Regions from separate parts of the Kribbella sp. NPDC031520 genome, predicted to be linked through region 2. Evidence: riboswitches for the same ligand, from Rfam matches in the RefSeq annotation. Region 2 holds a riboswitch; the other holds the start of a gene.
What was found. Region 2 has a riboswitch for cobalamin ahead of ACZ5BU_RS33220 (CbtB domain-containing protein). Riboswitches for the same ligand answer to the same signal wherever they lie in the genome.
Positions count from the first base shown of each region.

Region 1: it holds a riboswitch for cobalamin, as region 2 does, so the genes downstream of both, ACZ5BU_RS15120 (SCO2322 family protein) here and ACZ5BU_RS33220 (CbtB domain-containing protein) in region 2, are expected to answer to the same signal.

Region 1 covers NZ_JBVIKS010000002.1:1,349,468-1,364,385, reverse strand. The annotation lists gene ACZ5BU_RS15130 (ABC transporter ATP-binding protein) at 1-1,426, opposite strand, end outside; gene ACZ5BU_RS15125 (CbiQ family ECF transporter T component) at 1,423-2,508, opposite strand; gene ACZ5BU_RS15120 (SCO2322 family protein) at 2,519-3,223, opposite strand; cobalamin riboswitch at 3,329-3,448, opposite strand; gene ACZ5BU_RS15115 (hypothetical protein) at 3,437-3,646, opposite strand; gene ACZ5BU_RS15110 (aldo/keto reductase family protein) at 3,643-4,653, opposite strand; gene ACZ5BU_RS15105 (DUF3043 domain-containing protein) at 4,677-5,264, opposite strand; gene ACZ5BU_RS15100 (PspA/IM30 family protein) at 5,432-6,247, shown strand; gene pspAA (PspA-associated protein PspAA) at 6,244-6,519, shown strand; gene ACZ5BU_RS15090 (sugar transferase) at 6,797-8,335, shown strand; gene ACZ5BU_RS15085 (RNA polymerase sigma factor) at 8,382-8,951, shown strand; gene ACZ5BU_RS15080 (hypothetical protein) at 8,970-9,389, opposite strand; gene ACZ5BU_RS15075 (right-handed parallel beta-helix repeat-containing protein) at 9,389-10,990, opposite strand; gene ACZ5BU_RS15070 (hypothetical protein) at 11,077-12,324, opposite strand; gene ACZ5BU_RS15065 (hypothetical protein) at 12,321-13,955, opposite strand; gene ACZ5BU_RS15060 (Wzz/FepE/Etk N-terminal domain-containing protein) at 13,952-14,918, opposite strand, start outside.
Region 2 covers NZ_JBVIKS010000007.1:135,255-150,172, forward strand. The annotation lists gene ACZ5BU_RS33195 (DEAD/DEAH box helicase) at 1-931, shown strand, start outside; gene ACZ5BU_RS33200 (phosphotriesterase family protein) at 1,048-1,962, shown strand; gene ACZ5BU_RS33205 (DUF1304 domain-containing protein) at 1,978-2,343, shown strand; gene ACZ5BU_RS33210 (MFS transporter) at 2,382-3,743, shown strand; gene ACZ5BU_RS33215 (LysE family translocator) at 3,740-4,381, opposite strand; adenosylcobalamin (AdoCbl) riboswitch at 4,519-4,613, shown strand; gene ACZ5BU_RS33220 (CbtB domain-containing protein) at 4,657-4,854, shown strand; gene ACZ5BU_RS33225 (CbtA family protein) at 4,860-5,585, shown strand; gene ACZ5BU_RS33230 (histidine phosphatase family protein) at 5,582-6,142, shown strand; gene ACZ5BU_RS33235 (alpha/beta hydrolase) at 6,201-7,280, shown strand; gene ACZ5BU_RS33240 (hypothetical protein) at 7,280-7,651, shown strand; gene ACZ5BU_RS33245 (hypothetical protein) at 7,945-8,094, shown strand; gene ACZ5BU_RS33250 (VOC family protein) at 8,091-8,468, opposite strand; gene ACZ5BU_RS33255 (class I SAM-dependent methyltransferase) at 8,491-9,090, opposite strand; gene ACZ5BU_RS33260 (fumarylacetoacetate hydrolase family protein) at 9,124-9,972, opposite strand; gene ACZ5BU_RS33265 (GntR family transcriptional regulator) at 9,988-10,695, opposite strand; gene ACZ5BU_RS33270 (mandelate racemase/muconate lactonizing enzyme family protein) at 10,801-11,892, shown strand; gene ACZ5BU_RS33275 (amidohydrolase family protein) at 11,906-12,745, shown strand; gene ACZ5BU_RS33280 (phosphotransferase family protein) at 12,807-13,730, shown strand; gene ACZ5BU_RS33285 (DNA polymerase IV) at 13,759-14,802, opposite strand; gene ACZ5BU_RS33290 (ABC transporter permease) at 14,821-14,918, opposite strand, start outside.

The sequences.
Region 1 (14,918 bases), on a different contig from region 2:
TCTCGACGTCATGCGTCGACAGCACCACCGCGTGGCCGGCCGCGGCCAGCTCGCGCAGGATCGCCACCAGCCGCCGCTTGGCGCCGTAGTCCAGTCCACGCGTTGGCTCGTCCAGCAACAGCAAGGGCGGGGCTCCGCACAGTACGACGGCCAGTGCCAGGCACAGCCGCTGTCCCTCGGACAGGTCCCGCGGATGCACGTCCAGCGCCACGTCGGGTGCCAGCCGCTCCAGCAAGGCCCGGCAGCTACCCGCGGGCACCTTGAAGTCCGAATCGGCACTGGAGCACTCGTCGGCGACAGTGGCGGCGTACAACAGGTCAGCAGGCTCCTGCGGCACCAGTCCGACCGCCTTAACGAGCTGCTTCGGCTTGGTACGACGCGGATCCGTCCCAGCGGCAACCGCCGTACCGGAGCGGACCGGCACGATGCCGACCAGTGCGTTGAGCAGTGTCGACTTGCCGGCGCCGTTACGGCCCATCAGCGCGACCACCTCGCCTGCCTTGATGCTGACGGAAACGCCGCGGAGTGCGGTGACGGTGCCGTACGTCACCACCAGGTCCTTGCACTGGGCAAGCTCCGCACCGAGCGGTCCTGCACCACGTGAGGGAGGAGTGCCGAGCTGGGATCGCAGGGTTGCCGCGGCGCGTCGGGCGTCCCGTACGGACAGGGGGAGCGGCGACCACCCAGCCAGCCGTCCCAGCTCCACGACAGGCGGCGCGACCGGTGCCGTCACCATGCGCTCAGCAGGCAGCCCGGTCGACACAGCAGCGGCCCCACCCGGTACCTCGACCACCCGGTCGGCGTACTGGATCACACGCTCGAGCCGGTGCTCGGCCATCACCACCGTGACGCCCAGATCGTGTACGAGCCGCTGTAGCGCGGCCAGGACTTCCTCGGCCGCCTGTGGATCCAGCGCCGACGTGGGCTCGTCCAGTACGAGTACGGCGGGGTGCGACGTCAACGCCGCACCGATAGCGGTCCGCTGCCGCTGACCGCCCGACAGCGACGTCAGCGCCCGGTCACGTACGTCGGCCAGCCCGAGCAGGTCGAGGGTCTCCTCGACGCGCCGGCGCATCACGTCCGGTGCCACCCCGAGCGACTCCATGCTGTACGCGAGCTCGTCCTCGACCGTGTCGGTGACGAACCCGGCCATCGGGTCCTGTCCGACCATCCCGACCACGTCGGCAAGATCCCGCGGCCGGTACGCCCGGGTGTCCCGTCCGGCCACCAGCACCCGTCCGGCCAGCGTGCCGCCGGTGAAGTGCGGTACCAGCCCGTTGATTGCCCGGAGCAACGTCGACTTGCCGGAGCCGGTGCGCCCGATCACGAGCGCGAGCTCACCCTCCGGCACGGTGAAGCTCACCTCGCGCAGGGCCGGCTCGCGCGCACCGTCGTACGTCACCGTCACCCGGTCGAACTCGATCATGCGGCGCCCTTCCTGAGCGGTGGCGCGGTCAACGCGGGCAACAGGCCGATCAGTACGCCGGCAACTGGCAGTACCGGTACCGGTGGGACGACCAACGGACCGGCCAGCAACACACCGTTCACGCCACGGATCGCTGCGGTCACCATGGCACCGGCCGCGACCGCACCGGCCGCTACCACGAGCCATTCGGGCAGGGCCCACGGATCGGGCCGGTAGCGCGTCCTGCTGACACGCTGGCGTCCAACGGCCATCGCAGCGACTGCCAGCAGTACGCCGACCGCCAACGCGCCGGCCGCGAGCGGGAACGCCATGGAATCGGTCAGCAACGCGTAGACGCCGAGCAGAATCCCTAACAGGCCAAGGAGTACGCACAACGCCGTGAGCCGACGCTGACTACGAGGAGCGTGCGCCGTACGCCCGTACCCGCGGGAGTCCATTGCAGCGGCCAGCTCCACCGACCTGTCCAGTGCGCCTTCAAGAACCGGCATAGCCGTCGTACGGAAGCCGGCGCGAGTACGGCCGCGCAGGCGACGGGCGGCCCGGATACGGCGGCCGTCCATGACCAGCTGTGGCGCGAAGGTCAGCGCCACGACGCAGGCGACGCCCATCTCGTACAGGGCCCCTGGCAACGACTTCAGGAGCCGCCGTGGGCTGGCCAGCGCGTTGGCCGCACCGACGCAGCACAGCATGACCGCCAGCTGGCCACCGTCGTAGAGAGCGGTCAGCAAGGCCTCAGCGGTCACCTGGCCGCCCAGCTTGACGCCGGCAGCCCAGTCAGGCAACGGGATCTGCGGCAGGGTGAACAGCACTGTGTTGCCCTGTGAGCGGGTCGAGAGCAGCGCCTGCAGGACCACGCGGATCCCGATGACGAGCAGACCGAGCTTCAGGAACGCAGTGAAGCTGTGCGCCCACGGTGCGTCGCTGCGGCGTGCTGCGACGACGAAACCGGTGACAGCGAGGATGAGGACCAGCAGGACCGGGTTCCGCGTCCTGCTGGCCGCAACGGCCATGCAGAGCGCCCACAACCACCAGGCCCCCGGGTGGAGTGCCCGGGGGAGTGTGAGGTGGTGTACGGCGCGCATCTACTTGGCTCTATTTCGAGGAGGTACGCCGACGGCTCAGGAAGAAGCCGCCACCGGCCAGCAGTACGACTACGACGACGGCGATGATGATGCCCGTCCACGGCGTACCACTGCTGTTGTCCGAGGTGGCGGGAGCAGGTGCCGCCGTCGAGCCCACGGGAGCCTTGATCTGCAAGGTCACGGGGGCGTCGGTAGCCGGGACCTTGATGTTCTTCACCTGATCGCCGCAGCCCTTCGACGGGTACCCGGCGATACCGCAGGTCAGGCCCTTCTCGATCCGCACCGGGCCGGTTGCGGCGAGGACCTGCGCGCCGGTCGACTTCGGGTCGGTGACCACGCAGGTCCCGCTGGCCTGGCCCGGGGTGTCACCGCTGACCGCGTCCTCCGGCGTACCCGGGTCGACGACCAGCGCCACCCGCTTCTTGCCGGTCTCCGCGGGGGTCTTGCCGCAGATCGCGTCGAAGTCGCCCGCGGCCCGCGGTAGTCGCGGCTTCGCGCCGCCGAGCGCGAACCGCCAGCCCTCCACGGCCCCGTCGGGCGGTACGTACGCGTCGGCGCCCTTCTGCGAGAAGGCCCACTGGCCGTTCGTCCACTGGTAGTAGCTCCAGAACCGGTAGCCGTCCTCGGCTCTGGCGCTGGTGGCAACGGTCCCAGCGAGCAGGAGACCCGCCAGCAGGCTGAGGACCAGTCGTACGGTCCGGCGATGTGCAGTCATGGTGTGTTCCTCGGTCGGGCCGCAGCCCGGTGGAGGAGGTCCCGCCTGCACCGGCAGGGTAGGGGCTCCACCCGCGGACCACGGCGGGTAGCTGAGCCTGACTGCCTGCGTCACAGTGTTCCGGCTTGTCACCACACTGGTGACCTACGGTTGCGGGTCAGCGCCGGACTCGGACCGGCTTCCCTGTGACGCAGGCTTTGGTTCGACCGAACTCTACTCCGCTGCGGAGAGGCTCATCGGGCCGTACACCTCACGGCCGTCCTCCAGCAGGTACACCTGGCCGACTCCACGGTCGGCCAGGTCCCGCCAGACCTCGCCCAGCCAGCTCTCCGCGTCGCCCTGGGCAGAGAAGTCCGCGCCGCCGACCTCACCCGGGTCGACCAGCGCGCCGGTAGCGGTCTCGAACCGCCAGCTCCAGCTCATGAGTTCGGCCGCTTCTGCGGGGAGTTCTGCGCGGTCTTCGCCGGGTCGGTCTCGACGACGTGGCCGAGCACCTCGTCGATCCGCTTCAGCAGGTCCTCTTCCAGCTTCACACCGGAGGCCTTGACGTTCTCGGTGACCTGCTCGGGCCGGGAGGCGCCGATGATCGCGGAGGCGACGTTCGGGTTCTGCAGCACCCAGGCGATCGCCAGCTGTGACAGCGACAGATCGACCTCCTGGGCGAGCGGCTTCAGCTCCTGGACCCGGGTCAGGACGTCGTCGGTGAGGAACCGCTTGATGAAGTTCGACCCGGTCGCGTCGGTGGCCCGGGAACCCTCCGGCGGCTGCTGACCGGGCAGGTACTTGCCGGTGAGCACGCCCTGCGCGATCGGCGAGAACACCACCTGGCTGATCCCGAGCTCCTCGGAGGTCGGGACGACCTCACCCTCGATCACCCGCCAGAGCATGCTGTACTGCGGCTGGTTCGAGACGAACGGGATGCGCAGCTCGCGGGCCAGCCGGTGGCCCTCCTGGAGCTGCTCCGCGGTCCACTCCGAGACCCCGATGTACAGCGCCTTGCCCTGCCGGACGACGTCGGCGAAGGCCTCCATCGTCTCCTCGAGGGGCGTCTCGGTGTCGTACCGGTGCGCCTGGTACAGGTCGACGTAGTCGGTGCCGAGCCGCCTCAGCGAGCCGTTGATCGACTCGTGGATGTGCTTACGGGACAGGCCGGTGTCGTTCGGTCCGCCGGGACCGGTCGGCCAGTACACCTTGGTGAAGATCTCCAGCGACTCGCGGCGCTCGCCGGCCAGCGCCTCGCCGAGCACCGACTCGGCCTTGGTGTTGGCGTACACGTCCGCGGTGTCGAACGTCGTGATGCCGGCCTCGAGTGCCGCCCGCACGCAGGCCTTGGCCTGGTCGTTCTCCACCTGCGAGCCGTGCGTCAGCCAGTTGCCGTACGAGATCTCGCTGACCTTGAGACCACTGTTGCCCAGATAGCGGAAGTCCATGGTCCGACCCTACTTGCCCTGGCTCAGGACGGCTTCTCGCCGCGCTTCACCATCGGCTTGGGCAGCCGCCAGCGGCGCATCTGCATGGTCCGCCGGACCGCGTAGAAGCCGATGCCCTTGACGGAGTCCTTGCCGAACTTGATCCCGATCTGCTTCTTCAGCCCCTGCGTGAGCAGGAACCAGTCGGCCGCGATCAGCAGGATCATCAGCAGGAACAGCAGGTTCACCATCCCGGCCAGCCACGGGAACTGCGGCGAGAACACCACCCCGACCAGCGACACCACCAGCAGGATCGGCAGCGCGAACTCCATCACCGAGTACCGCGCGTCGACGTAGTCGCGGGCGAACCGCCGGACCGGGCCCTTGTCGGCGGCCGGCAGGTACCGGTCGTCGCCGGTCTGCATGGCCTGCTGCATCTTGGCCCGCTCGGTGCGCATCTTGTCCCGCCGGATCGCCGAGGCCTCCTTGCGGTTGCGCGGCTTCTTGAAGGTGGCCTTGCGGGCCGCCTCCGCTTCCTTGCGGCTCGGCGTGGGCCGGCCCTTGCCGCCCGGCTTGCCCTGGGACTCGGCAGGTACGGTGGTAGCTGTCTCAGACTTGGTACGACGGAACACGGGGTCAGAACCTCATTCGCAAGGGCAGGTCGCGACTCGGGGTGGTCCCCGGACCTTCCTACTACTTTATCGGGGCCTGTCCCGATGGTGTGGTGACCCGGCGGGACATAGGGTGGAAGGCACGCACGCCGGGTCGTCAGTCCGGCACAGAAGGGGTACGGATATCGATGAGCATCTTCAAGCGGATGTCGACGATCTTCAAGGCCAAGGCGAACTCCGCCCTGGACAAGGCCGAGGATCCTCGCGAAACCCTTGACTACTCGTATCAGAAGCAGCTCGAGCTGCTCCAGAAGGTCCGCCGCGGCGTGGCCGACGTGGCCACCAGCCGGAAGCGGGTGGAGCTGCAGGCCTCCCAGCTGCAGTCGCAGTCGGCGAAGCTGCAGGAGCAGGCGCAGAAGGCGCTCTCGATGGGCCGTGAGGACCTGGCCCGGGAGGCCCTGACCCGCAAGTCGGGGCTGCAGGGCCAGATCGACGACCTGCAGACTCAGCACGCGCAGCTGCAGGGCGAGGAGGAGAAGCTGACGCTCGCCTCCCAGCGGCTGCAGGCCAAGGTCGAGTCGTTCCGGACCCGCAAGGAGACCATCAAGGCCACCTACACCGCGGCCGAGGCGCAGACCCGGATCAACGAGGCCTTCTCCGGCATCTCCGAGGAGATGAGCGACGTCGGTCTCGCGGTCCAGCGGGCCGAGGACAAGACCCAGCAGATGCAGGCCCGGGCCGGTGCGATCGACGAGCTGCTGGCCTCCGGCGCGCTCGACGACGCCAGCGGTACGGTCAAGGACAACATCACCCTCGAGCTGGACCGGATGTCGTCCAACTCCGACGTGGAGAACGAGCTGGCCGCGATGAAGGCCCAGCTGTCCGGCGGCAGTACGCCGAAGGAGCTCTCGGGTGAGACCCAGCAGGCCGCCCAGCCAGTGCAGCAGCCGGCGACGCAACCCGTCGCGGAGCCGGCGCGACCTCAGGACGGAGATGTTCGGTGATCGTTCGCATCATGGGTGAGGGTCAGTGGCGACTGGCCGACGACAAGCTCGACGCGCTGAACGCGGTCGACGGCGACCTGGAGAAGGCCGTGTCGTCCGGCGACCAGGCGGCCTACCAGACCGCCTTCGCCGCCCTGCTGGACTTCGTCCGCTCCGGCGAGAAGGTGCCGGACGACGAGCTGCACGACTCCGACGCGATCCTGCCCCCGTCGGACAGCTCCCTCGCCGAGATGCGCGAGCTGATCAGCGGCGACGGCCTGATCGCCGGCTGACGTACTCCCGATCGGTGCCCTGACCCGGCGACTGATCACTTCAAGTAGTCGTTTGAGACCTCTGGGAACCCGGACACGGGTTCCCGGAGGTCTTTGCATTACGGAACCTGGGAGTCGGGTTGCTCGCCGGTAAACTCTCTCCTCCGGTGCTGTTTTCCGCTGCGGCCACGTAGTACTCTCTGGTTCACGTCGTTGTGGGGGCGGCGTTGGACGAGGTCCGTGACGGGGAGTGGGTTGGTCACGGGCGTCGCTGTTCACCTGTGGGGGGTGACTGTGCGTGACAGAATTCGTCATGTCGGAGGGGTTGGCCGATCCGGCTGACTTACGGCCGGCGCCATCGGGGGAGCGTCGCCGGCCGGTCTGGGTGGTACCGGACGAGGTTCCGGCGATCGTGCCGCGGGCGGCGCGGTTCACCGAGGCGCGCTGGGTCGCGAAGTACCGGTGGGCCGCGCTCGCCGGTGATCTGGTGGCCGCGCTGTTCGGTGTGTCGCTGGCGCTCGTGGTGCGGTTCGGGGCCCAGATCGACCTCGGCTACGTTGTGCTGGGCGCGGCGCTGCCGATCGCCTGGCTGGTCTGTGTGGCGCTGGAGCGCGGTTACGAGACCCGTTACTTCGGCACCGGGCCGGAGGAGTTCCGCTCGATCATCCGGGCCGCGGTCGCGCTGACCGCCGTCGTCGCCGTGACGTCGTACGCGACGAAGAGCCAGGTTGCGCGTGGCTTTGTCGTCCTCGCAGTACCGATGACCTGTCTGGCCGCGATGTTCGCGCGCTGGCTGCTGCACCGGCAGATCTCCAAGCGGCGTTTCCTGAACCGCTGCATGCGCCGGGTACTCGTTGTCGGCCGCAACGATCAGGTGACCACGCTGCGGCGGCACCTGGAGGAGCGGAAGACCGACGGGTACGTCGTGGTGGCCAGCTGCCTGCCGCGCGGTGACGCGTTCGAGGAGGAGCTGAGCGAGACCAGCCTGGAGCGGCTGGGCCGTGCCGAGATGGACATCCTGGCGGCGGTCGACCAGTACGACGTCGAGGTCGTCGCGGTGGCCACCGACCCGGAGCTCGCAGGGCACTCGCTGCGCAAGCTGTCCTGGGCCCTGGAGCAGCGCGCCGTCGACCTGATCGTGTCGCCGGGCATCGTCGAGGTGGCCGGCCCGCGGATCTCGATCCGTCCGGTCGCCGGCCTGTCGCTGCTGCACCTGGAGCGGCCGTCGGTCAGCGGCGGTCCGCACCTGATGAAGAACATCTTCGACCGGGTCGTCGGTTGTCTGATGCTGCTGGCGCTGACGCCGCTGCTGCTGGTCACGGCGCTCGTGGTCAAGCTCACCAGCCGTGGTCCGGTGCTGTTCAAGCAGACCCGGGTCGGTCGGGGCGGCGAGCAGTTCACGATGCTGAAGTTCCGCACGATGGTGGTCGACGCCGAGGAACGCAAGGCCGAGCTGCACTCGCTGAACGAGGGCAACGGGATCCTGTTCAAACTCCGCGACGACCCGCGGATCACGAAGGCCGGCAAGTACCTGCGCCGGTTCTCGATCGACGAGCTGCCGCAGCTGGTGAACGTGCTCCGGGGGGACATGTCACTGGTCGGCCCGCGCCCGCCGCTGCCGGCCGAGGTGGCGCAGTACCAGATCGACGACGCGCGCCGGATGCTCGTGAAGCCGGGGCTGACCGGCCTGTGGCAGGTCAGTGGCCGCAGCGACCTGACCTGGGAGGAGTCGATGCGGCTCGACCTGCGGTACGCCGACAACTGGTCGATCGCGCTGGACCTGCTGATTCTGTGGAAGACCGCGCGCGCCGTGCTGGGGAGCGACGGCGCGTACTGAGGCGGTTCGCAGTACCTGATGCTGTGCATTCCCGAGGGGGGAATTCGTGACCGTAGTAATGGAGAGGTCGGCCACCACCCGATCCGAAGCCGCGACGCTGGTGGTCCAGGCCGCGGCCGGGGACCAGGCGGCCTGGAGCCGGTTGGTCGACCACTATGCGCGGCTCGTCTGGGCCGTGACCCGCAGCTTCCGGCTGACCGACAGCGACGCCGCGGACGTCTCGCAGATGGTCTGGCTGCGGCTGCTCGAGCACATCAACCGCGTCGACCCGGAGCGGGTCGGCGCCTGGCTGGTCGTCACCACGCGCCGGGAATGCCTGCGGGTACTGGCGTTCCGCAAGCGCGTCGTGCTCACCTATGAGGCGTCCGAGTTCGAGGCGGTGCCGGCGGACCAGCCGGCTCTCGACGCGGACCTGCTCGCCGGGGAGCGGGCGGACGACGTACGCCGGGCGCTGCGAAGCCTCCCGGAGCGGTGGCAGCAACTGCTCGGCATGCTGATGGCCGACCCGCCGCTGCCGTACGCCGTGATCTCCGAGACGCTCGGGCTGCCGGTCGGCAGCATCGGCCCGATGCGCGGCCGGTGCCTGGACAAACTCCGGGTGCTCCTCGCCGGCTGACTGCCGCGCGAGGGGTCCTCAGAGCGGAACCCAGGCGGTACGGACGGGACGATGGCCCGCAGCAGGCCAGCGCACGACGAAGCTGGTCAGTTGCGGGCGCATCCATGTCATCGTCCGGCCGTGCGACCACAGGATCGCCAGCGGGCCGCGTACGCCGGGCATGTGTGACTCGACCATGACCGGCCCGTCCGGGCTGACGTTCAGGTTGACGGTGAGCAGCCGGTCACCGCTGGTCGTGACCTCGACGGTGCAGTCGTGCCCGGCGAACCGGAGCCGGCGTACCGGAAGCAGCGCCCCGTCGACGGTGTCGATCAGGCTGTCGAACACCAGATCCAGCACCGCGAGGCCCCAGTCGTGGTCGAGGTAGGCCGCGCGGCCCAACGCCGCGACCTGCTCCACCTGACCGGCGGCGCCGAGCTCACCGGATCCGCGCACCATCAGCGACCTCCCGGTGTGATGATCTTGACCACGCTGTCCTTGTCCTGGCCGTACGGAGCGCCCTGCCACATCGCCCAGTTCACCGAGTTCCCCTGGCCGTGGATCAGGAAGTGCCAGGGGCCCGCGTAGGTGTTGCTGTAGAACCGATTGCCCTGCTTGAACGTGATCCAGTCCTGGATCGCATCGTCGTGGTACGGCGAGTTCTTCCACGCCGGGTACGTCCCCCAGTTCGAGAACAGGCCGTTGTAGCCGCAGCCGGACAGGGCCCCGCAGTTCCCGGCCATCTTGTCCGGGTCGAGCGAGAACAGGTTGTCGTGCACCTGGACGTTCTTGGTCTTCCACCGGCAGTCGTCCTTGTACGGCTCGATCTGAAGGTTCGACTCGGTGCAACTGCGGGCCGTGACGACGGGGTTCACCAAGGTGTTGACACGGGTATTGGTGCCGGCCGGCGAGCCGGCGAAACGGTCCGCGTTCTCCCACAGGATCACGCCGGACCAGTTGTCGGTGAACACGTTTCCGGTGATCTCGAACGTCTGGTTGTACGGCCCCGGCACCCGGCTGTCGCTACCGGACTCGGACACGTAAACCGCGCCGGTCGGGAAGCCCTGGATCCTCGGGCCTGTCTCCCAGCCGTTGTGGACGAACGTGTTGCCGCGGATCAGCGCGTTGTAGCTGGCTTCGTAGATGAGGCCCTGGGCGCTGTTGTCGGACAGGTAGTTGTTCTCGAACAGGAACCCGACGCTGTTCGTGTCCACCCACAGGCCGGCGCCCTTGTTGTCGTGGACCCAGTTGTTCTTGACGACGGCCTTGCTGGTCATCCAGAACTTGCCACCGCCGGTGCAACCGCATCCTCGCCGGAGGGTCTCCCAGTCGTCGGTGTTGTTGCCGGAGACCTCGTTCCCGTCGAGGACGACGCCGGCGACGTTGTGCGGGTTGTACGAGTTGAAGCCGTACTGGCCGTTCTGCGTCAGGCAGTTGCCTCGCAGCACGTTCCGGCTGCCGACCATCACGCCGGCGCCCGCGTTGTCCTGGATCGTGTTGTGCTCGATCACCCAGCCCGCGGCCGAGTCGTGGTTGACCACGCCCTCGTCGTTGTTGCTGCCGCGGCTGCCGAAGTTCTGGATGGTGAGGTTCTTCACCGTCACGTTGGTCGCGTAGCCCGTGAACGCGTAGAGGTTGTCGTGGGCGCCGTCCAGGATCGCCCCGGGCGCGCCGATGTAGGTGTTGCCGTCCTTCGGAATCACCTGGCTGTACAGGCCGGAGCCCAGAACGTGGACGCCGGGCTCCAGCCAGAAGGTCGTCCCCTTGGGGTGCGTGCTGGTCAGGTCGTAGAGGGGCTGTGTGGTGCTCACCGTGACGGCACCGGCCGGCGGCGAGGCCGGACCGGCGAGCACCGCGGCCTTGCCGCATACCTTGGCGGGCGGCGTCTTCGGAGCCTGCGCCGACGCTGTCGCGGTTGCGGCCGACCCTCCGCGCGGCGTCGACGCATGGTTGTGCTCCTTGTCGCCGAGGCGCACGATCGTGACCGTGGCGCCGGCGGCGAGGACGAGCGCACAGACCAGCACGACGGGTCTGCGTCGGTACCACACGCGATGCTCCATCTGTCTTCCTCATCCGGGGGCCGGGGTGATCTCTCGCGTTTGCGGGGTGGGGGTTCCCGCCTCGTGTCGCTAGGACTCGCCGATCTTCATCTCGGACCCTCACGGGTGGATGCTTGATAGACGAGCGACGCGGCCAGCGTGAGCTCGAGCAGGTACGGTGACGCCTCGCTCAGTCCGCTCTCGGTGAACGAGGCGACCAGGCAGTAGGCGACCAGGAACAGGGCGAGGGCCCGATGCGGGCCTTGCGGCACGAACCACGCGGCGGTCAGCACGAACAGCACCAGTACGACCGTCAGCGCGACGCCGACGAGCCCGACGTCGTAGTAGGTGCCGAGCCAGTTGCTGTCGATCGGCAGGCCGTTGAACGACTTGTTGGACAGGCCGAACCCGAACAAGGTCTCGAAGGTCGTGCGCGGCTGGGCGAGGATCGCGTCCCAGACCTGCTTCCGTCCGGTCAGCGCACCCAGTTGCTGGGTGTCCTGGCCGCGGGCCAGCCAGGTCGCCACCACCGAGCCGAGGGTGAGCGCGCCGAGGGTGAAGACGAGGACACCGATCGCGAACGTCTTACGTACCCGCGAGCGTGCGGTGAACAGGCTGAGCCCGGCGATCATCACGCCGGCCAGCATCGCGACCAGGGCGGTCCGGGTGTGGGTGAGCAGCAGAACCGGGACGGACACCAGCACGCTCGTGATGGCCACCCAACGCTTGAGCAGGCCGGCCATCCACAGCACGACCGTGAGACCGATCGCCACCGCGGAGTAGTGCCCGACCTGGGTCGGTGGAATGGGCCAGAGGGCTCCGCCGAGCCGGCCCTCGGTCATCGCCAGCCCAGGCGCGACGAACAACCCGACGACGACCGACGCGACGATGCCCCACAACACCATCAGATGTGTACGTACCAGCAGCAGGTCGCGGCGGGTCCACCACGGCGTGAGCAGCCACAGTACGAGAGCGAATCCGCAGAGCCGGCCCGCGCGGAACAAGGCACCTAACAGGAACTCCGCCCGGACGCTGGCCATAAGTCCTTCCACCGCCAGCGTCAGCAGCAGGGCGATGTAGACACTCGGCCGGATCCGGAGCGGCCGGTTCACCGTCAACACCATCGTCAGTGCGCCGACCAGGGCCCCCTGGGCGATCAGCTTCCCGACCGATCCCGGGATCGGCAGCAGATGCGGGGCGCCCGGGAAGAACGTCATCACGTTCAGCACCAGCAGGGTCCAGGTCAGCTGGACGCGGCGGCGCCGTCTGACCTCGGGCGCGACCACCCGCCTGGTCGGCCGGGTACCGAGCCGCGAGGTCAGCTGGCTGCCGACCCGGGGGACGGCCGTGGTCATCGGCCGAACATCTCGACGTCGACCGACCGAGCCCGGCCGGACTCGGCTTCGGCGACGCCGACGCTCTCGTCGGTGCGGTCCGGGTGGAGGACCACGGCGGTGTCGATCTCGAGCCCGGCCAGCCGCAGCATCTCGCCGGTCGCCTGGACCTTGCTGGTGGTCGACTCTCCCGCGGTCACGAAGACAGCGGCGTGCGACGCCCAGGTGGCCAGGTGATCCGCACCGACGGCCGGAGTCAGGGTGGCCAGGCTGAGCACGATGTCGGCGGCCTCCCAGGCCGCGTCGAGCGCGACGTCCACCCGGCCGGCCGGGCGGCCGCTGTCGCCGATCCGGATGTAGGCACCTTCGGCCGGGCCGGCGGCCGGGTCGGCGAGATGTACGTCGAGGCGCCGTCCCGATTCGCTGAACTTCGACTCGTGTGTGCCGGTTTCCTTGACGCCCAGCATCCGCGCCAGGCTGCCGCCAGTCAGGTCGGCGACCAGAACGTGCTTGCCCTCCTCGGCCAGCGAGACCGCCAGCGACGCCACCGCCAGGGCACAGGTCCGGACGTCGTCGATGCTGACGACGGTGATCGCCGGCGTCGGCCGATCGCCCCAGAAGATGCGCTGGTCGAGATGCTGGACGATGAGCTGGTTCTCCGGACTGCGGCGCTGCGCATCGCGGAAGAAGCGCGGGAAGGGGAGCAGCTGCCATCCCGGCGGCCGGTCCGTGCTCAGCCGGACCCGGGCACCCAGGGCATGGGCGATGTCCTGCCGCTTCCACAGCCGGTCGGAGATCAGGGCCCGGACGACGACGAAACCGAGGCCGAGGAAGAGCCCCGCGATGAGGCCGGTGGCGGCGCTGATCACGATCGTCTTCTTCGCCGAGACGTGCACCGGTGCGGCCACGTCGAGGATGCGGCTGCTGTTCATCGTCGCGTTCTGGACCTGCTGGTCGAGCAGTTGCTGGCGAACGTACGAGAACCGCTCGCGCGCGGCGACCAGCCGGACGCCCTCCGGGGTGTTCGGATTCTTCAGCGGATCGGCCAGGGGGTCGTCGCCGGTCGCGCTGACCGCCTGCTCGGCAAGCGTCAGGTTGTTCTGCGCCGAGGTCAGGTCGCGGCTCAGCGGCGCAGTCTGCAGGTTGACCTGCTCCCTGCGGAACACGAGGAACACCTGCGCGATGGTCGTCGCCAGCCTGGTGGAATCGTCGCTGGTCTTGGCCTTGGCGGTGATCTCGAGCACCCGGTCGGTCGGGGCGACGACGGTGTACCGCTTGAGCAGGTCGTCCTGGGTGCCGGGCAGCTGGAGCAGGTCGATCACCCGCTGGGCGACCGTACGGGTGGTCGCCAGGCTCACGTCCGTCGCCATCGCGGTCAGCGGGTCCTCGCCGTCGCGATGGGAGATCAGCAGCCGGGTCATCGACGAGCTCTGCGCGGGCAGGACGACGGTCGACGCCAGGCCACCGAGCAGACCGATGATCGCGACGACCAGCCAGATCCGCAGGTGCCGGCGGATCGCGTCGCGGACGAACCGGAACGTGACGAGTGAGTCCGGCGGGAACGACGCCGAGCGCTCGCTGTCGAACAGGCCGTCGTCATCGGCCCAGGCCGGGTCCTTGGAAACCGGCTCGGTGTAGGGCTGGTTGCTCATTTGGTCCTCCTCGCCGTACCGGTGAGGAGGGTGGGCAGGCGCGAGTTGGAGCGGCGCGTGGACTGCGAGACCCGGCCGATGGTGCGGTCCGCCGGGTCGGGATCGGTGACGACCACGCCGTCGATGTTGCGGTCGTCGGCCGCGGCGGCGACGGCCAGCCGGGCCAGCTCCTCGGCCGTCACGACGCCGGACGACAGCGCGACGATCGTGTTCGTGGTGCGCTCGGTGCCGGCCAGGTGCGGCGCGTCCCGGTCGACCACGACCAGGTGAATCGTCAGTGCGCTCGTACCGGGCGGCTCCTGGTGCGTGTCGATCACGATCGAGGTGGGGATGCCGATCGAGGTGGCGAGCGCCGCCAGTTGCGCCCCGAGCGGCAACGCCCTGTCGTCGCCGGTGAACGACAGCACGGTCAGCGAGACCGGTGTGCCGTCCCGGACGTCCAGTCCGAGGTGGTGCAGCGTCTTGCGCAGGCTCCACGCCTCGACCGCGGTCGGCGAGTACTGGTCGAGCAGATACGTCCAGTCGGACACGTCGGTGGCCCGGTACGACGCGACCGAGGCCAGTACGGGCAGGGCGACCGCGTCGGCGATCTCGTCCCGCAGGCGCAGCCGGCGATCGCCGCGGACCCGGGCCAGGACACCGATCGAGCCGGCCGCGGCACCTGCCAGCGCGCCGAGCAGACCGAAGATCCCGAGATGGACGGCCAGATTGCCGCCCTGTGCGGTTGTCGCTTGTTCCAGCACCCGCGCCCCCGTCTTCTTACCCAGGTCGCCGGGCAGCTTCTGGTCGGTGGTGACGAAGACCAGATAGACCTCGGCGACCGCGTTCGCCAGTCGCATCGACTGCTGCGCCGTCGTCCCCTTCGCCTCGATCTTGAGGACGTACTCGGTGACAGCGGTGACCTTCACCCGCTGGCGGACCTTCATGGCCGACAACGGCGGCGTCAGGTTCTGGCCGGCGCTG
Region 2 (14,918 bases):
CATGGCCGACCTCGGCTTCCTTCCCGCCGTTCGCCGGATCCTCGAGCAGACTCCGGCCGACGCACAGCGGTTGCTGTTCTCCGCCACGCTCGACGCCGGTGTGGACGTTCTGGTCCGCCGGTTCATGACCGATCCGGTCACGCACAGCGTGGACTCGGCGCAATCGCCGGTCGCGCGGATGACGCACCACGTTCTGCACGTCCGCTCGGACGCGCGGCTTCCGGTGCTGGTCGACCTGACCGCGGCGCCGGGTCGTTCGCTGGTGTTCACGCGGACGAAGTACGGCGCCAAGTCGCTGACGAAGAAGCTGATCGCCCAGGGCGTACCGGCGGTCGAGCTGCACGGCAACCTCTCGCAGGGCGCCCGTACGCGCAACCTGGAGGCGTTCTCCGACGGTACGGCGCGGACGCTGGTCGCCACGGACATCGCGGCCCGCGGGATCCACGTCGACGGCGTGACGCTGGTCATCCACGCGGACCCGCCGGTCGAGCACAAGGCGTACCTGCACCGCTCCGGCCGCACGGCTCGGGCCGGCGCGGAAGGCACCGTCGTCACGCTGATGACCGACGACCAGGTGCGCGACGTCCGCGACCTGACCCGCAAGGCCGGCATCGCCCCCACCGTCACCAAGCTCGACGCGGATCACCCGCTGCTGACCGAACTGGCCCCGGGCGACCGCACGTACGTGGCCCCGCCCGTCAAGCAGGACGTACCCACGTCGGGCCGGTCCTCGTCCAAGCGTCCGTCCGCTCGCGCCAAGGGCGGCTCAGCCGGCAATGGCCGGGCCGAAGGCGGACGGTCCGAGGGTTCGCGGGGCCAAGGTACTCGCGCCGACAGCCGTCGCGGTGAGGGCGCACGGTCCGGAGGCGCCAGCCGTCGCCCCGCGCGCCGCGGCCGCGGGCGCCGCACCAGCGGCCAGCAGGCCGCCTGACCTCGACCACCAAGCAACCAGCCACCGAGCAACCAGCCACCGGGCCGATCGGCCCGGCGGCCTGGTTGGCGGATACCGTTTGGGGGCTGGGGTTGTGCGTTGACTGAGAGGTATTGATGCGGATCCGTACGGTCTTGAACGACCTGATGCCGGGTGCGTTGGGCGTGACCGACTCGCACGATCACCTGTTCTTCCGGTCGGCGGCGTTGCCGAAGGAGCAGGAGCTCGACGACGAGGCGGCTGCGAGCGCCGAGGTACGGGCGTTCGCGGACGCAGGTGGTCAGGCGATCGTGCAGTGGACACCGCACGGGTTGAACCGGCGTGCCGACCTGCTGCCGGGAATCTCCACCAGCACAGGGGTTGCGATCGTCGCGGCGACCGGCCTGCATCGCCGGGAGCACTACCAGGACGGGTACGTCGACAAGATCCAGGGTGAGCTCGCGGACATCTTCGTCCGCGAACTCACGACCGGGATCGGCGACACCCAGGTCCGCGCCGGCCTGATCAAGGTCGCCGGCGGGTTCCACGTCCTCGACGCGCACGCCGAGCACGTGCTGCGCGCGGCGGCCGAGGCGCATCACGTCACCAACGCGCCGATCGCCGTACACCACGAGCTCGGCTCCGGGACCGACGCCGTACTCGACCTGCTCGTCGACGAACTCGGCGTCCACCCGGGCGCTGTCGTTCTCGGGCACCTCAACCGTTTTCCGGACCACCGCGCGCACCTCGAGCTGGCGCGTCGTGGCGCGTGGCTGGCGTTCGACGGGCCGTCGCGGGCCAACAACGCGACCGACCCACTGTTGATGGACTGCCTCGCCGCGCTCGTCGACGCCGGGTACGGCGACCGCCTGCTGCTCGGCGGGGACACTACGACCGCCCGTGCCCGCGCGTCGACCGGCGAGGGTCCCGGGATGCCGTACCTGCTGACCCACCTGCGGCCGCGGATCACCCAGTACTTCGGTGCGGAGATTGCGGACAACGTGTTCCGGAACAACCCCGCGCGTGCCTTCGCCACGGATTGGCGGGCGTAGCGGTACGTTCGCGGCATGAGCGTCGTCGCGCAGATCTTCGTCGTTGTCGCGGGGCTTTTCCATCTGGCGGTCTTCGCCATGGAGAGTCTGCTGTTCCGCAAGCCGAGCACCTACAAGCGGTTCCTCGTGAAGGAAACCGAGGTCGAGGCGGCGCGGCCGTGGGCCTTCAACCAAGGGTTCTACAACCTGTTCCTCGCGGTCGGTGCGCTCGGCGGCCTGATCTGGGGTGGCGACAAGGGCCACGCGATCGCGCTGTTCGCGTGTGCGTGCATGGCCGGCGCGGGCGTCGTACTACTCGCCTCCGACCGCCGGATGCTCCGCGCCGCCGCCACTCAGGCGGTCCCGCCGATCCTCGCCTTGGTGTTCGCTGCAGTTCTCTAGTTGACTTAAAGCGCACTTGAGCCACCATCGTTCTCGGCATGACCACAACGCTTGCCGAGCCGGCGACTGAGACAGACGGCGTTCTCTCCCCGCAGTATCGTGCGTTGACGATCGGCATGGTCGCGCTGATCACGCTGGTCGCGTTCGAGTCGCTGGCCGTCGCGACCGCGATGCCGACCGTCGCGCAGGCGCTCGACGGGCTCAGCCTGTATGCGCTCGCCTTCGGCGGACCGCTCGCGTCCGGGGTTGTCGCGATGGTTGTCTCGGGCACCTGGAGCGATCTCAAGGGGCCGACCCGTCCGCTCTGGCACGGTACGGCGTGGTTCCTGGTGGGGTTGCTGATCGCCGGGTTCGCGCCGTCGATGGAAGTGCTCGTCGCCGGGCGGATCATCCAGGGGTACGGGTCCGGTCTGTTGACGGTCGCGCTGTACGTCATCGTGGGGCACCTCTACCCGGCGCGGCTGCGGCCGCGGATCTTCGCCGCGTTCGCGACCGGATGGGTCGTGCCATCGTTGGTCGGACCAGCGATCGCCGGGCTGATCGTCGAGCATGCGAGCTGGCGGTTCGTGTTCCTCGCCGTACCGGTGCTCGCGGTACCGGCGGCCCTCGTGATGCGGCCGGGACTGGCGCGGGGGAGCGGGTACGACGTACGTCCGGGAAAGCTGTGGGACAAGCGCGCGATGTGGGCGGTCGCGGCCGCGATCGGTGTCGGGCTGTTGCACTACGGCGGGCAGCAGCGTGGCGTCGTGCAGATCGCGCTGCTGGCTGTCGGGCTGGCCGGGGTGATCGCGTTCGGGCCGCGGTTGTTGCCGAAGGGTACGTTCGCTTTCGGGCGCGGGCTGCCGTCGGTGGTCGCTCTGCGCGGGCTGGTCGCGGCGTCCGGGTTCGGCGCCGAGGTGTTCCTGCCGCTGATGCTCACCCGCGAGCGTGGGTTGTCACCGGCGCTCGCCGGGCTGGTGCTCACCGTCAGCGCACTGAGCTGGTCAGCGGCGTCGTGGTACCGCGGCCGGCCGAACCAGCCGTTCTCACACGGGGTGTTCCTGCAGGCAGGGATGATCCTGATCGTGCTCGGCATCGCGACCGCCACGCTCACGCTCGACCAGCACGTACCGGTCCTGGTGGGGATCCTGGGGTGGAGCCTGACTGGGCTCGGAATGGGCACCGTCTTCCCGACGCTGTCGGTGCTGGTGCTGGACTACTCCGAGCGCGACGAGCAGGGCGCGAACAGCTCCGCGGCACAGCTCAGCGACTCGTTGTCCACGGCAACGGTCCTCGCGATCGGCGGGTCTTTGTTCGCGGCTATGGAGCCGCATTCGGCAGTCACGGCGTACGTCGTGGCGTTCGGCTTCCCGGCCCTGCTGGCGTTGCTCGGGGTGCAGGCGGCGCGTCGTACCGCCTAGTCCTTGTTGCCGGTCACCGCGATGCTGGCGCCGAGGCCGATGATCATCAGGCCACCGGTACCACCGACCAGTTCCAGCCGGCGTGGCGAGCGGGCGAACCACTCCCGCGCCGTGCCGGCCACGACTGCCCAGATGCTGTCCGAGCAGAGCGCGATCAGGATGAAGATCAGCCCGAGAATCAGAATCTGCGCCCAGGCCGGGCTGGTGGCCCCCTTGTCGACGAACTGCGGCAACACCGCGGCGAAGAACACCGCCGTCTTGGCATTGGTCACCCCGACCAGGAACCCCTGCCGGATGGTCCGCCGGGTGGTACTCGGCCGCGCCGTCCCGCGCATCGCCTCGACCAGCGACTTCCGCGTACGGAACGCCTGCACACCCAGGTAGACCAGGTACGCCGCACCGGCGAGCTTCACCACGGTGAGCGCGATCGCGCTGGCGGCGATCAACGTACCGAGCCCCAGCGAGACCGCACACAGCATCACCGCGGCCCCGACTGTGTTGCCGACCATCGTCAGCACGGCCTCACGCCGCCCGACAGCCAACGCCCGCCCCACGATGAACAACACGCTGGGCCCCGGCACGACGATGATGATGAACGCGGTGATCGCAAACGCGACCAGGTGATGAGCGGACGGCATACACCACAGAGTAGATGCGACCCAGTCGCGCTGTCAGCCCTTCATCCGCCGACTGGACCGGCAGGTGGGATTGGTCACCGACGCGCCGGGGCGCGTTGACCGGGGTTCGCGTGGGGCCTTACGGTTCGGAGGTCAACCTGCGGTGCCATGAGGGAAGCCGGTGAGAGTCCGGCGCGGCCGCGCCACTGTGATCGAGCCTCGGCTCGTAAGTCAGGACGCTCGGGTACTGCAGCCTTTCGAAGGGGACGCGCACTTCCCCAGGAGGTCAAGTTCAGATGGCAGCTCCTGCCCGCACGATCGCCGTACCGGCACTTTCTCCCAAGCTTCTCGCCGCCGCGCTGCTCAGCGTCGGTCTGTTGTTGCTGCTCGCGTATCTGGTCGGCTTCGACCAGGGGGCCGTGTCCCGCTCGGGCATGTACCTGCACGAGCTCATGCACGACGGCCGGCATCTGCTCGGCGTGCCCTGCCACTAGCGAAAATGCGCACCTTCGGATCGCTCCTGGTGCGCGGACTGATCGTCGGACTCTTCGCCGGCCTGCTGGCCGGAACGTTCGCCTACGGGATGGGCGAGCCGCGTATCGACGCGGCGATCGCGATCGAAGAGGCCGGCGCTCACGCGCACGCTCATGACCAAGAAGAACAGCCGCTCGTCAGCCGAGAGGGCCAGAAGGCCGGCCTGTTCCTCGCGACCAGCCTGTACGGCGTCGCGCTCGGCGGCCTGTTCGCCGTCGCGTTCACCCTGCTGCGCCGCAAGCTCCGTACCAGGAACGACGCGCACGCCGCGCTCGGGCTCGCCGCGGCCGGCTTCGTCGGCATCGTGCTGGTCCCGTTCTTCAAGTACCCACCCAATCCACCCGCGGTCGGCGACCCGGACACGATCACCAAAAGGACCGTCACCTATCTCATGACCCTCGTGATCGGCCTGCTCGCGGTCTGGGCCGGTGTCGCGCTGTCGCGGTGGGCCGAGCGGTACGGCGAGGTCGCCCGGCTCGCGGGTGGTGTCGCCGGGGTGGTCGCGACCGTGGTCGCCGCGTATCTGATCCTGCCGCGGATCAACGAGGTTCCGGCGACCTTCCCCGCTACGCTGCTGTGGCAGTTCCGGTTCGCCTCGCTCGGTACGCAGGCGACGCTGTGGCTCCTGCTCGGTTTCGGGTACGCGGTCGCGGTGGACCGCCGGCCGGCCCGAGAAAAGGTGACAGTTTGACGGGGTTGACCTTGATCGCGCACGCCCTCACGCCCGCGTTGCGCGGACTCGTACTCGGTGGCGACGCCGAGCCCGATCCGGCGAGCGTCGAGGCGGCGCGCGAGCTGAAGTTCGCGGCCGACGCGGTGTACGCCGGTCCCGAGCGGGCTGCCGTACGGACAGCTGCCGCGCTCGGGCTGGAGCCTGTCGTCGACCCCGCGCTGCGGGACCGTGAGTACGGCGAATGGACGGGTCGCGGCCTCGAAGAACTGCTCGGTGAGGATCCGCAACGGGTCGCGGCGTGGCTCGAGCGGCCGCACACCGCGACCCCCGGCGGCGAGACCGAGAACGACGTACTGACCCGGGTCGCCGACTGGCTCGGTGACCTGGTCGAGCGGCACGACGAGCGTACGTCGGTGGTCGCGGTCGTCCATCCCGCGGTGGTCCGGGCGGTGGTGCTGTATGTCGTGGACGCGCCGGCGGAGTCGCTCCGGCACGTCGACGTACGGCCCCTCGCCGCGGTCCACCTGTCGCACCACTCCGGCAACTGGTCTCTGGCTTTCGGAACCATCTCCTGACAAACTGCGATCGGTCCGGTCTCACGCCCAGGTGACCGGCTGTCACGGGGAGTCGCGGATGATCGTGTCCGAGCAGTTGGCCGAACGGTTCCGCGCGAACCACGAGCTCCTCGTCGCTGCCCGCGACCGCCTGCGGGCCGCGGTCGACGCCGGTACGGCGAATGACGACCAGGTGAAGCGGCTCGCGACCGTCGAGGAGCTGCTCACCCCGGTCACGGACACCGAGGTGGATGCTGACGGCAACGTCGTGCAGGTCCAGCGGCCGCGGCAGTTCCTCAAGGTCGACCCGGAAGGGCAGGGTCGCGCCGTGGAGGTCCTCGGCGATCTCGAGCACGCGAAGAACGTCGCCGTACTGGTGCCCGGGATGGGGAACAGCCTGGACACGTTCCGCGGGCAGTCCGACCGCGGCGGCCTGATCCGGGACGAGGCCGGCCCGCAGGACACCGCCGTGGTGGTGTGGCTGGACTACGACTCGCCGCAGGGTTTGCTGCAGGCGGCGAGTAAGAAGGCGGCGATCGAGGGCGGCCCGCGGCTCGCGGAGTGCCTGACCGAGATCGACGAGCTCAAGGACGAGAACGCCGACGTCACGGTGGTCGCCCACTCGTACGGCACCGACGTGGCGGGGCAGGCCGTGCTGAAGAGCGGCGCGCGGCCGAAGCGGCTGGTGATGACCGGGTCGCCGGGGATCGAGAAGCACATCGACGAGGCTGCGGACTTCGTACAACCGCCGACCCGGCTGTTCACCGAGCGCGCGCCGGGCGACTACGTGTCGTACTCCGAGTGGCACGGGCCGGACCCGGCAAACTTCCCGGACGCGATCCGGATGGCGACTGCCGATCCGCAGGGCGAAGACCCGGTGTCGGTGCACTGGCACAACGAGTACTACCGGCCGAACAGCGAGGCGCTGCGCAACATCGGCCGGGTGGTCCGCGGCGACCTGGAGGCCATCACGAGGACAGGCACCGGGCGTGGGGCGGAAACCGAGCTGGCGTGGGGCGTCCCGCTGAACGTTGCGGCGCATGTCGCGTCCGCGGCGTACAACGGAGTCACGGCGTTGAATGGTGTTTCAAAACCGGCGGTGGACCTGACAAAGGCGAACCGAAGTACCCGCGGCAGGCGATCGGGGGTGGAGCGGTGATGAACGACGACAGGCAGTTCCTGCGGAGTGAGTTGGTGGCGGTAGCGGCGGCCGTCGTACCCGGCCAGACGCCGGTCGTCACGCACGACCCCGGTCCGGTGAACCCCGGCGTACTGTTCGACGGCCGCGGGACGGCCACCGTCTCCCGCATCACCGTTCAGACCGGCAATCCACAGGCGCCGGACCCGGCAGCGGAGGTCGAGGCGGCGGCGACGGCGTTGCGCGCCCGCGGTTGGACCGCGGACGTAGTACCTCCGGAGAACGGTCATTACCGGGTCGCCGCGCGCCGGGACGGGTACGACGTCGCCGTCCACGCCTGGGCGACCGACTGGCGGATAACGCTCACCGGGGAGACGCCGGTCGTTCCGTGACCCGGATGTACGGCGTGTCCTCGCGAGGCTTGGCCGTACGGTGTATCACGGAACCGTGACCTTGACCGAAGCCCGCAACCACCTCCGCTCGGAACTCCTCGCGGTGGCGGCCGTCGTCGTCCCAGGCCAGACCCCGGTGGTGACCCAGGACCCCGGCCCCGTCGACCAGGGCGCCCTGTCCGACGACCGCGGCCCGGAGTCCGTCTGCACGATCACCGTCGAGACCGGCGACCCGACCAGCACCCCGGATCCGGAGGCGCAGCTCGGCTTCGCCGCCGAGACGCTCGAGTCCCGTGGCTGGAAGGGTGACGATCGCCGAGCCCACCGGCGACCGCCACGAACTCATCGCCCGCCGCCACGGCTACGACCTCACCGTCACCGCCCGCACCACCGACTGGCACGTCACCTTCACCGGCCAAACCCCGTACGTCGACGAGCTCTAACCGTCCGCGGCGCGTTCGGATTCGCTGCGGAGGACGCAGAACTCGTTGCCTTCGGGGTCCTGCATGACGACCCAGCCCTTGCCGTCGGGGTCGCGGCGGTCGTGGGCGACGGTGGCGCCGAGGGTCAGCAGCCACTCGACCTCCTCGTCGCGGGTGGTGTCCGGGACCAGGTCGAGGTGGGCACGGTTCTTGACCGCCTTCTCGTCGTTGTTCTGTTCGAACAGGACGGTGATGCCGTCGGCGGGGACCGCGGCGTACGGGTCACCTGGATGGTCGTCGTCGGGGCGTTCGGCCTTCAGCACCTGCAACCAGAAGCCGGCGAGCTCGTAGGGGTCGTGGGCATCGAACGTCACGGTCCGCACGCGAGAAGTCATGCGCAGACCTTAGGGCACGTCTCTACTTCTGGAAGAGCAGCCGGTCCTCCGGAATTCCGCTCACCAGGTACGGCGTGAGTCCGGCGGCGACTGCCAGCTCGGTCAGGGCGGGACCTGTCCAGCGGTGTACGTAGATGTTCATCGGGTGGCCGCCGTACCCGGAGGTCTTGTGCCTGCTCTCCTCGCCGACGTGGAACCCCATCAACAGGAATCCGCCCGGCGCGAGCACCCGGTGGAACTCGGTGAAGGCCTGCGGTACGACGTCCCGAGGTAGGTGGATGATCGACCACCACGAGACGACCGCGGCGACGGAGCTGTCCGGGAGGTCCAGCGCGGTCATCGTGCCGACACGGAAGTCGAGCCCCGGGTGGTCGCGGCGGGCGACGTCGATCATCCCCGGTGAGAGGTCGATCCCGACGACCGGCAGGTCGCGCTCGGCCAGCAGAGCGGTCGTCCGACCCGGTCCGCAGCCGACATCGAGTACGGGCCGCCCGCTTCCGGCGACGAGCTTGGCGAGCAGGTCGAACGCCTCGACCTCCCAGCCGGCGCCGTCCACGATCATTGAGGCGTACGACGCCGCGACGTTGTCGTACGAGGTGCTGATGTCGTCCAGATAGTCCACCCGGCCGACCCTAGAGCCGGCCGGGGACAGTTTTCAGGCCTTGCCGAGGGACTGCTTCTGCCGGCCGAGGCCTTCGATCTCCAGTTCCATCGTGTCGCCCGGCGACAGGTACGGGAACCGGCCGGACAGGGCGACGCCCTCCGGCGTACCGGTGTTCACGATGTCGCCCGGGCTGAGCACCATGTACTGCGAGAGGTCGCGGATCAGCGCCGCCACCGAGAAGATCATGTCCCGCGTGTTCGAGTCCTGGCGCGGCTCGCCGTTCACCCAGGAGCGGAGGTTCAGGTTCGTCGGGTCGACCTCGTCGGCCGGGACCAGCGCCGGCCCGAGCGGGTTGAACGTCTCACAGCACTTGCCCTTCGACCACTGGCCGCCGGACACCTCGATCTGGAAGGTACGTTCGGAGACGTCGTTCGAGACCGTGTACCCCGCGACGCAGGCGAGCGCGTCCTCGTCGGTCTCGACGTACCGCGCCTCCTTCCCGATCACGACCGCGAGCTCGACCTCCCAGTCGGTCTTCACGGAGCCGCGCGGGACGAGTACGTCGTCGTCCGGGCCGACAACCGTGTTCGGGTGCTTGAAGAAGACGATCGGCTGCTTCGGCGGCTCGGCGCCACCCTCGGCCGCGTGCGCCGCGTAGTTCATGCCGATACAGACCACGGCGCCGGGACGGGCGATCGGCGCACCGACCCGGAGTCCGTCGACGTCGGCTGCGGGCAGTTCGCCGGCGTCGAGGGCAGCCCGAGTGCGGGCGATGCCGTCAGCAGCGAGGAAGGAACCGTCGATGTCGGCGGTGAGCGGGGTGAGGTCGTGAACGGTGCCGTCGGCGGCGCGCACGTACGGGCGCTCCTCGCCGACTGCCCCGAGGCGGAGCAGTTCCACAGATATCTCCCTGGATCAGTCGGTCGTACTCGTAGAGTCGAACCTGGGCCGCAACCGGGCGCGGGAGGACTCGATGTGCGACCGCATCGCCGCGGCCGCCTCCTCCGGGTTGCCCTTGCGGACAGCGGTCACCACTGCCTTGTGCTCTCGCAACGCCTTCGTCGCGATGCCGCCACCGTAGTACAGCCGGAACAGGTGCAGGTGGCAGTGTGTCCGCTGAAAGGACAGCCGGGCGGTCTCGTTACCGGAAAGCTCCAGCACCAGGTCGTGGAACCGCTGGTCGTGCGCGGCCATCGCCCGGTAGCTCTCGTACGACGGACGATCCGGTACGTCGGTGTAGCTGAGCATCTCGGCCTTGAGCCGGGCGAGGTCGTCGTCGCCGGCGCGTTCCGCGGCGCGGCCGGCCGCCCACGGCTCGATGTGCAGCCGGTACTCGAACAGGTCCTCGAACTCGGCCCGGGTCAGCCGCGACGACACCCGGTACCCGCGCAGCGGCTCCTTGATCACCAGGCCGTCGGACTCCAGCCGGGCCAGCGACTCCCGGATCGGGGTCTGGGAAATGCCCAGCTCACGGGTCAGCGCATCGATGTTCAACCGGGTGCCCGGCTCGACCACGCTGTCCATGATCAAGCCCTTGACCGTCTCGTAGACGTCGTCGCTCAGCACCTGTCGCTGGGGCAGCCGGGCGAGCTGGCCCGCCAGGCCCACGTGCGCATCGCTCACGTTCACTCCTCCCGGGAAGCCATCATTCTGCCCCACACTTGACGGCTCCAGTGTGAAGCGGAAGCATCAGGTTCGCAATATCCTATAGGATCTCGGGAGGCGAATGTGAGTACGGCGATCATCCGGGCCGAGGCATTCCTGGTCGACCTCGAGGTCGAGACCGTCCGGACCGACGCCGTCCAGGCCTTCCTCAAACAGGAAACCGTGTTCGTACGGCTCACGACGGCGGACGGGCTGACCGGTCTCGGGTACTCGTACACCATCGGTACCGGCGGCACCGCCGTACTCGCGCTGCTCCGCGACCACCTGCTCCCGCGTCTCGCAGGCGCGGACGCGCGCAACGTGGAGGCGGTGTGGTCGGACCTGTTCTGGTCCACGCACGCGACGACCGTCGGTGCGATCACCTCGCTGGCGTTGGCGGCGGTCGACACCGCGCTGTGGGACCTGCGGTGCCTGCGGGCGTCTGAGCCGTTGTGGCGGCTGGCCGGCGGGTACCGGCAACAGGTCCCGTTGTACGACACCGAAGGCGGGTGGTTGCACCTGACAACGGACGAGCTGGTCGCCGGCGCGCTCGCGTCCCAGAAGGCCGGCTGGCCGGGCGTGAAGCTCAAGGTCGGCAAGCCGCGGGTGCACGAGGATCTCGAACGGCTGCGGGCGGTCCGGGACGCGGTCGGACCGTCGATGGACATCATGGTCGACGCGAACCAGTCGATGACGTACCCGGAGGCTCGCCGGCGGGCGGCGGCGTTCGAGTCCGTGGACCTGACCTGGTTCGAGGAGCCGTTGCCGGCCGACGACGTGACCGGTCACGTCCGGCTCGCCTCAGGGACCTCGATCCCGATCGCGGTCGGTGAGTCGCTGTACTCCGTCTCGCAGTTCCGCGAGTACGCCGCGGCCGGTGGCGCCGGGATCATCCAGGTGGACGTGGCCCGGGTCGGCGGCATCACCCCGTGGCTGAAGGTCGCGCACCTCGCGGAGACGTTCAACCTCTCGGTGTGCCCGCATTTCCTGATGGAGCTGCATGTCAGCCTGACGGCGGCGGTACCCAACGGCCGGTACGTCGAACACATCCCGCAGCTGCGGGCGATCACGTCGTCCGAGATGGAGATCGTCGACGGGCACGCGGTTGCGCCGGACGTACCCGGCCTCGGGATCGACTGGAACCAGGACGCTATCGACGACCGCAGAGTCGGATGAGAGGGTACGGCGCATGAGCAGAGTCGACGCACATCACCACGTCTGGGACCTCAGTGTTCGCGAGCAGTCGTGGATGGTCGGGCCGGAGCTCGACCCGATCCGGCGGAACTTCGCGATCACCGACCTCGCGCCGCTCGCGGCGGCCGCGGACGTCACCGCCACGGTGCTCGTACAGACAGTGGGCGTGGTCGAGGAGACCGTCGAGTTCCTGGAGATTGCCGCAAGCAACGATCTCGTCGCGGGTGTGGTCGGTTGGGTCGACCTTACAGCTCCGGATGTCGCCGACACCCTGTCCGCCTTGTTGGCCCGCCCCGACGGTTCGTACCTGAAGGCAATCCGCCACCAGGTCCACGACGAGCCTGACGTCGACTGGCTCCTACGCCCCGACGTACAACGAGGTCTGGCAGCCGTCGCCGACGCCGGCCTGGCGTACGACCTCCTCACCAAGACGCCCCACCTGCCCGCCGCAATCCAGACCGCCCGCAACCTCCCCCAGTTGACCTTCGTCGTCGACCACATCTCCAAACCAGTCATCGGCAACCCACTGGACCCCTGGGCCACCGACCTCCGCGCCCTCGCCGCCCACCCCAACGTCACCTGCAAACTCTCCGGCATAGTCACCGAAGCCCCCTGGCACACCTGGAAACCAACCGACCTCCAGCCGTACGCCGACGTAGTACTGGAGGCCTTCGGCCCCACCCGCATCATGTTCGGCTCCGACTGGCCCGTCTGCCTCCTAGCCGCTACCTACGCCGACGTAGTCGCAGCCGCCGAAACCCTCACGTCAACCCTGTCGCCCTCGGACCAAGAGGCCGTCTTCACCACAACAGCCACCCGCACGTACAGCCTGTAACGAACTCGGGGAGGATCACTTCCCGAATCGGGCAGAAGAACCTCCCCAACCCGGAGCTGGGATGAACCATGCGATCGAGCTGATCTGCCGGCGCGCGTTCGACCTCACGCCGGTGGACGTGGTCGAGCTCGGGTACGGGTCGTACAACAGCGTCTACCGGGTGACCCTGGCCGGGCGCGCCGCGCCTGTCGTAGTACGGATCGCGCCGGAGGAAGCCCAACAGTTCAGGTCCGAGCGACGGTTGATGCGGAACGAGTACGCCAGTGTTCCCTGGCTGGCGGCGATTGCGCCGTTGATGCCACGGATCCTCGCGGTCGACTGGTCGCACGACCTCATCGACCGTGACTGGATGATCCAGACACGCCTCCCGGGCATCCCGGCACCGGAACACCTCGGACACTATCCACGATCAGGTCGTACGACGTTCTTCCGCCAACTCGGGGCGATCGCCCGAACCGTGCACGACATGCGTGGACCGTACTTCGGTCGCGTCGCCGGACCGTCGTATGCGTCCTGGAGTGAGGTTGTCATCACCTCGCTCCGGCAGATTGCCGAGGACATCGAATACGCCGGCCTGGACGCCAGCGACGTACGAACAGCCGCCGACCTCGCCGAGCAAGGTCGCGCAACCCTCGACGAGATCCGCGAGCCACGCCTACTCACCGGCGACCTCTGGACCGTGAACTGTCTCCTCGACGCGAACGCTCCCGAGCCGCGAATCTCCGGCGTACTGGACTTCGACCGCACCGAGTTCGGCGACCCCGCCGCCGACTGGACCATCCGCATGGCCCAGGCGAAGCAGGACGAGCGCGAGGCGTTCTGGCAGTCGTACGGTGACCTCGACCGATCGCCTGCCGCCGCGTGGCGCGCGGCGATCTACGAGGCACGCCACCTCGCCGCACTCCGCCTGGAACGGCACCGCCTGAACAAGCCTGAAGCCGTCCTGGAGAGCTATCAAGCGATGGCCGCGCTGCGGCTTATATAACTTTCTTTGGACAAAGTTATATAAGCGGTCATTCCGGAGGTACGAACTCCACGCGGACGCCGATCAGGCGGATGGGGCGGCGGAGTTCGAACTTTTGCAGGAGGGCTAGGGCTGTGGTGGCTATTACTTCGGGGTCTTGGGTTGGGGTGGGGAGTTTTCGGCTTTTGATAGGGGTGTAGAAGGTGGTGAAGCGGAGCTTTACCCAGATGCGTTGGACGGTGCGGCCGTCGGCTACTACCTCGTTGGTTACCTCGGTGGCGATTCGGCGGAGTTCTCGTTCGATGTCGGGGCGTTCGACGAGGTCGGAGGCGAAGGTTTCCTCGTGGCTGCGGGAGACGGGTTCGCGCGGTACGTCGGTGACCTGGGTGTCGCCGAGGCCGCGGCCGAGGGCGGCGTACCAGGTGCCCATCTTGGGGCCGAAGCGTTTCTGCAACGCGTCTACGTCGGCGGCGGCCAGTTCGGCGACCGTGGTCAGGCCGAGTTCGTTGAGGTTGTGTTCCATCCGGGCGCCGATGCCCCACAGGTCGCGTACCGGCCGATGGTCCATCACGGAGCGCCAGTTCGCCGCCGTCAAACGGTAGATGCCGGTGCCTTCCCCGGAGCGCTTCGCGAAGTTGGTGGCGAGTTTGGCGCGGGTCTTGTTGTCGCCGATGCCGACGCAGCAGGTCAGCCCGGTCCGTTCCTCCACGGCGGCCCGCAACGAAGCAGCCAGCGCCTCCGGGTCCTCGGTCGAGGCGCCGACGAAGCACTCGTCCCAGCCCCACACCTCGACGACCACGGGGAACGTCCGCAGGGTGTCCATCACCTCGGCAGATGCCGCGTCGTACGCGGCCGGATCCGACGGCAGGAACACCGCGTCGGGACACTTCTTGTAAGCGGCGCGTACCGGCATCCCGGAATGTACGCCGTACACGCGCGCCTCGTACGACGCGGTCGCGACCACCTGCCGGGGCAGGGCCGGATCGCCGGATCCGCCCACCACGACAGGTAGTCCGCGAAGTTCAGGCCGGCGCCGGATCTCGACGGCCGCGATGAACTGATCCATGTCCACGTGCAGGACCCACCAGCTCATACGTCACAGGTAACCACATCAGCTCGACGCACTGGAGTACGTCAGCAGCCCGCGCCGCCAGACGAACCGCACCAGCAGCAGCGCCACCGCCGCGAGCCCGACCCCGATCGCGACCG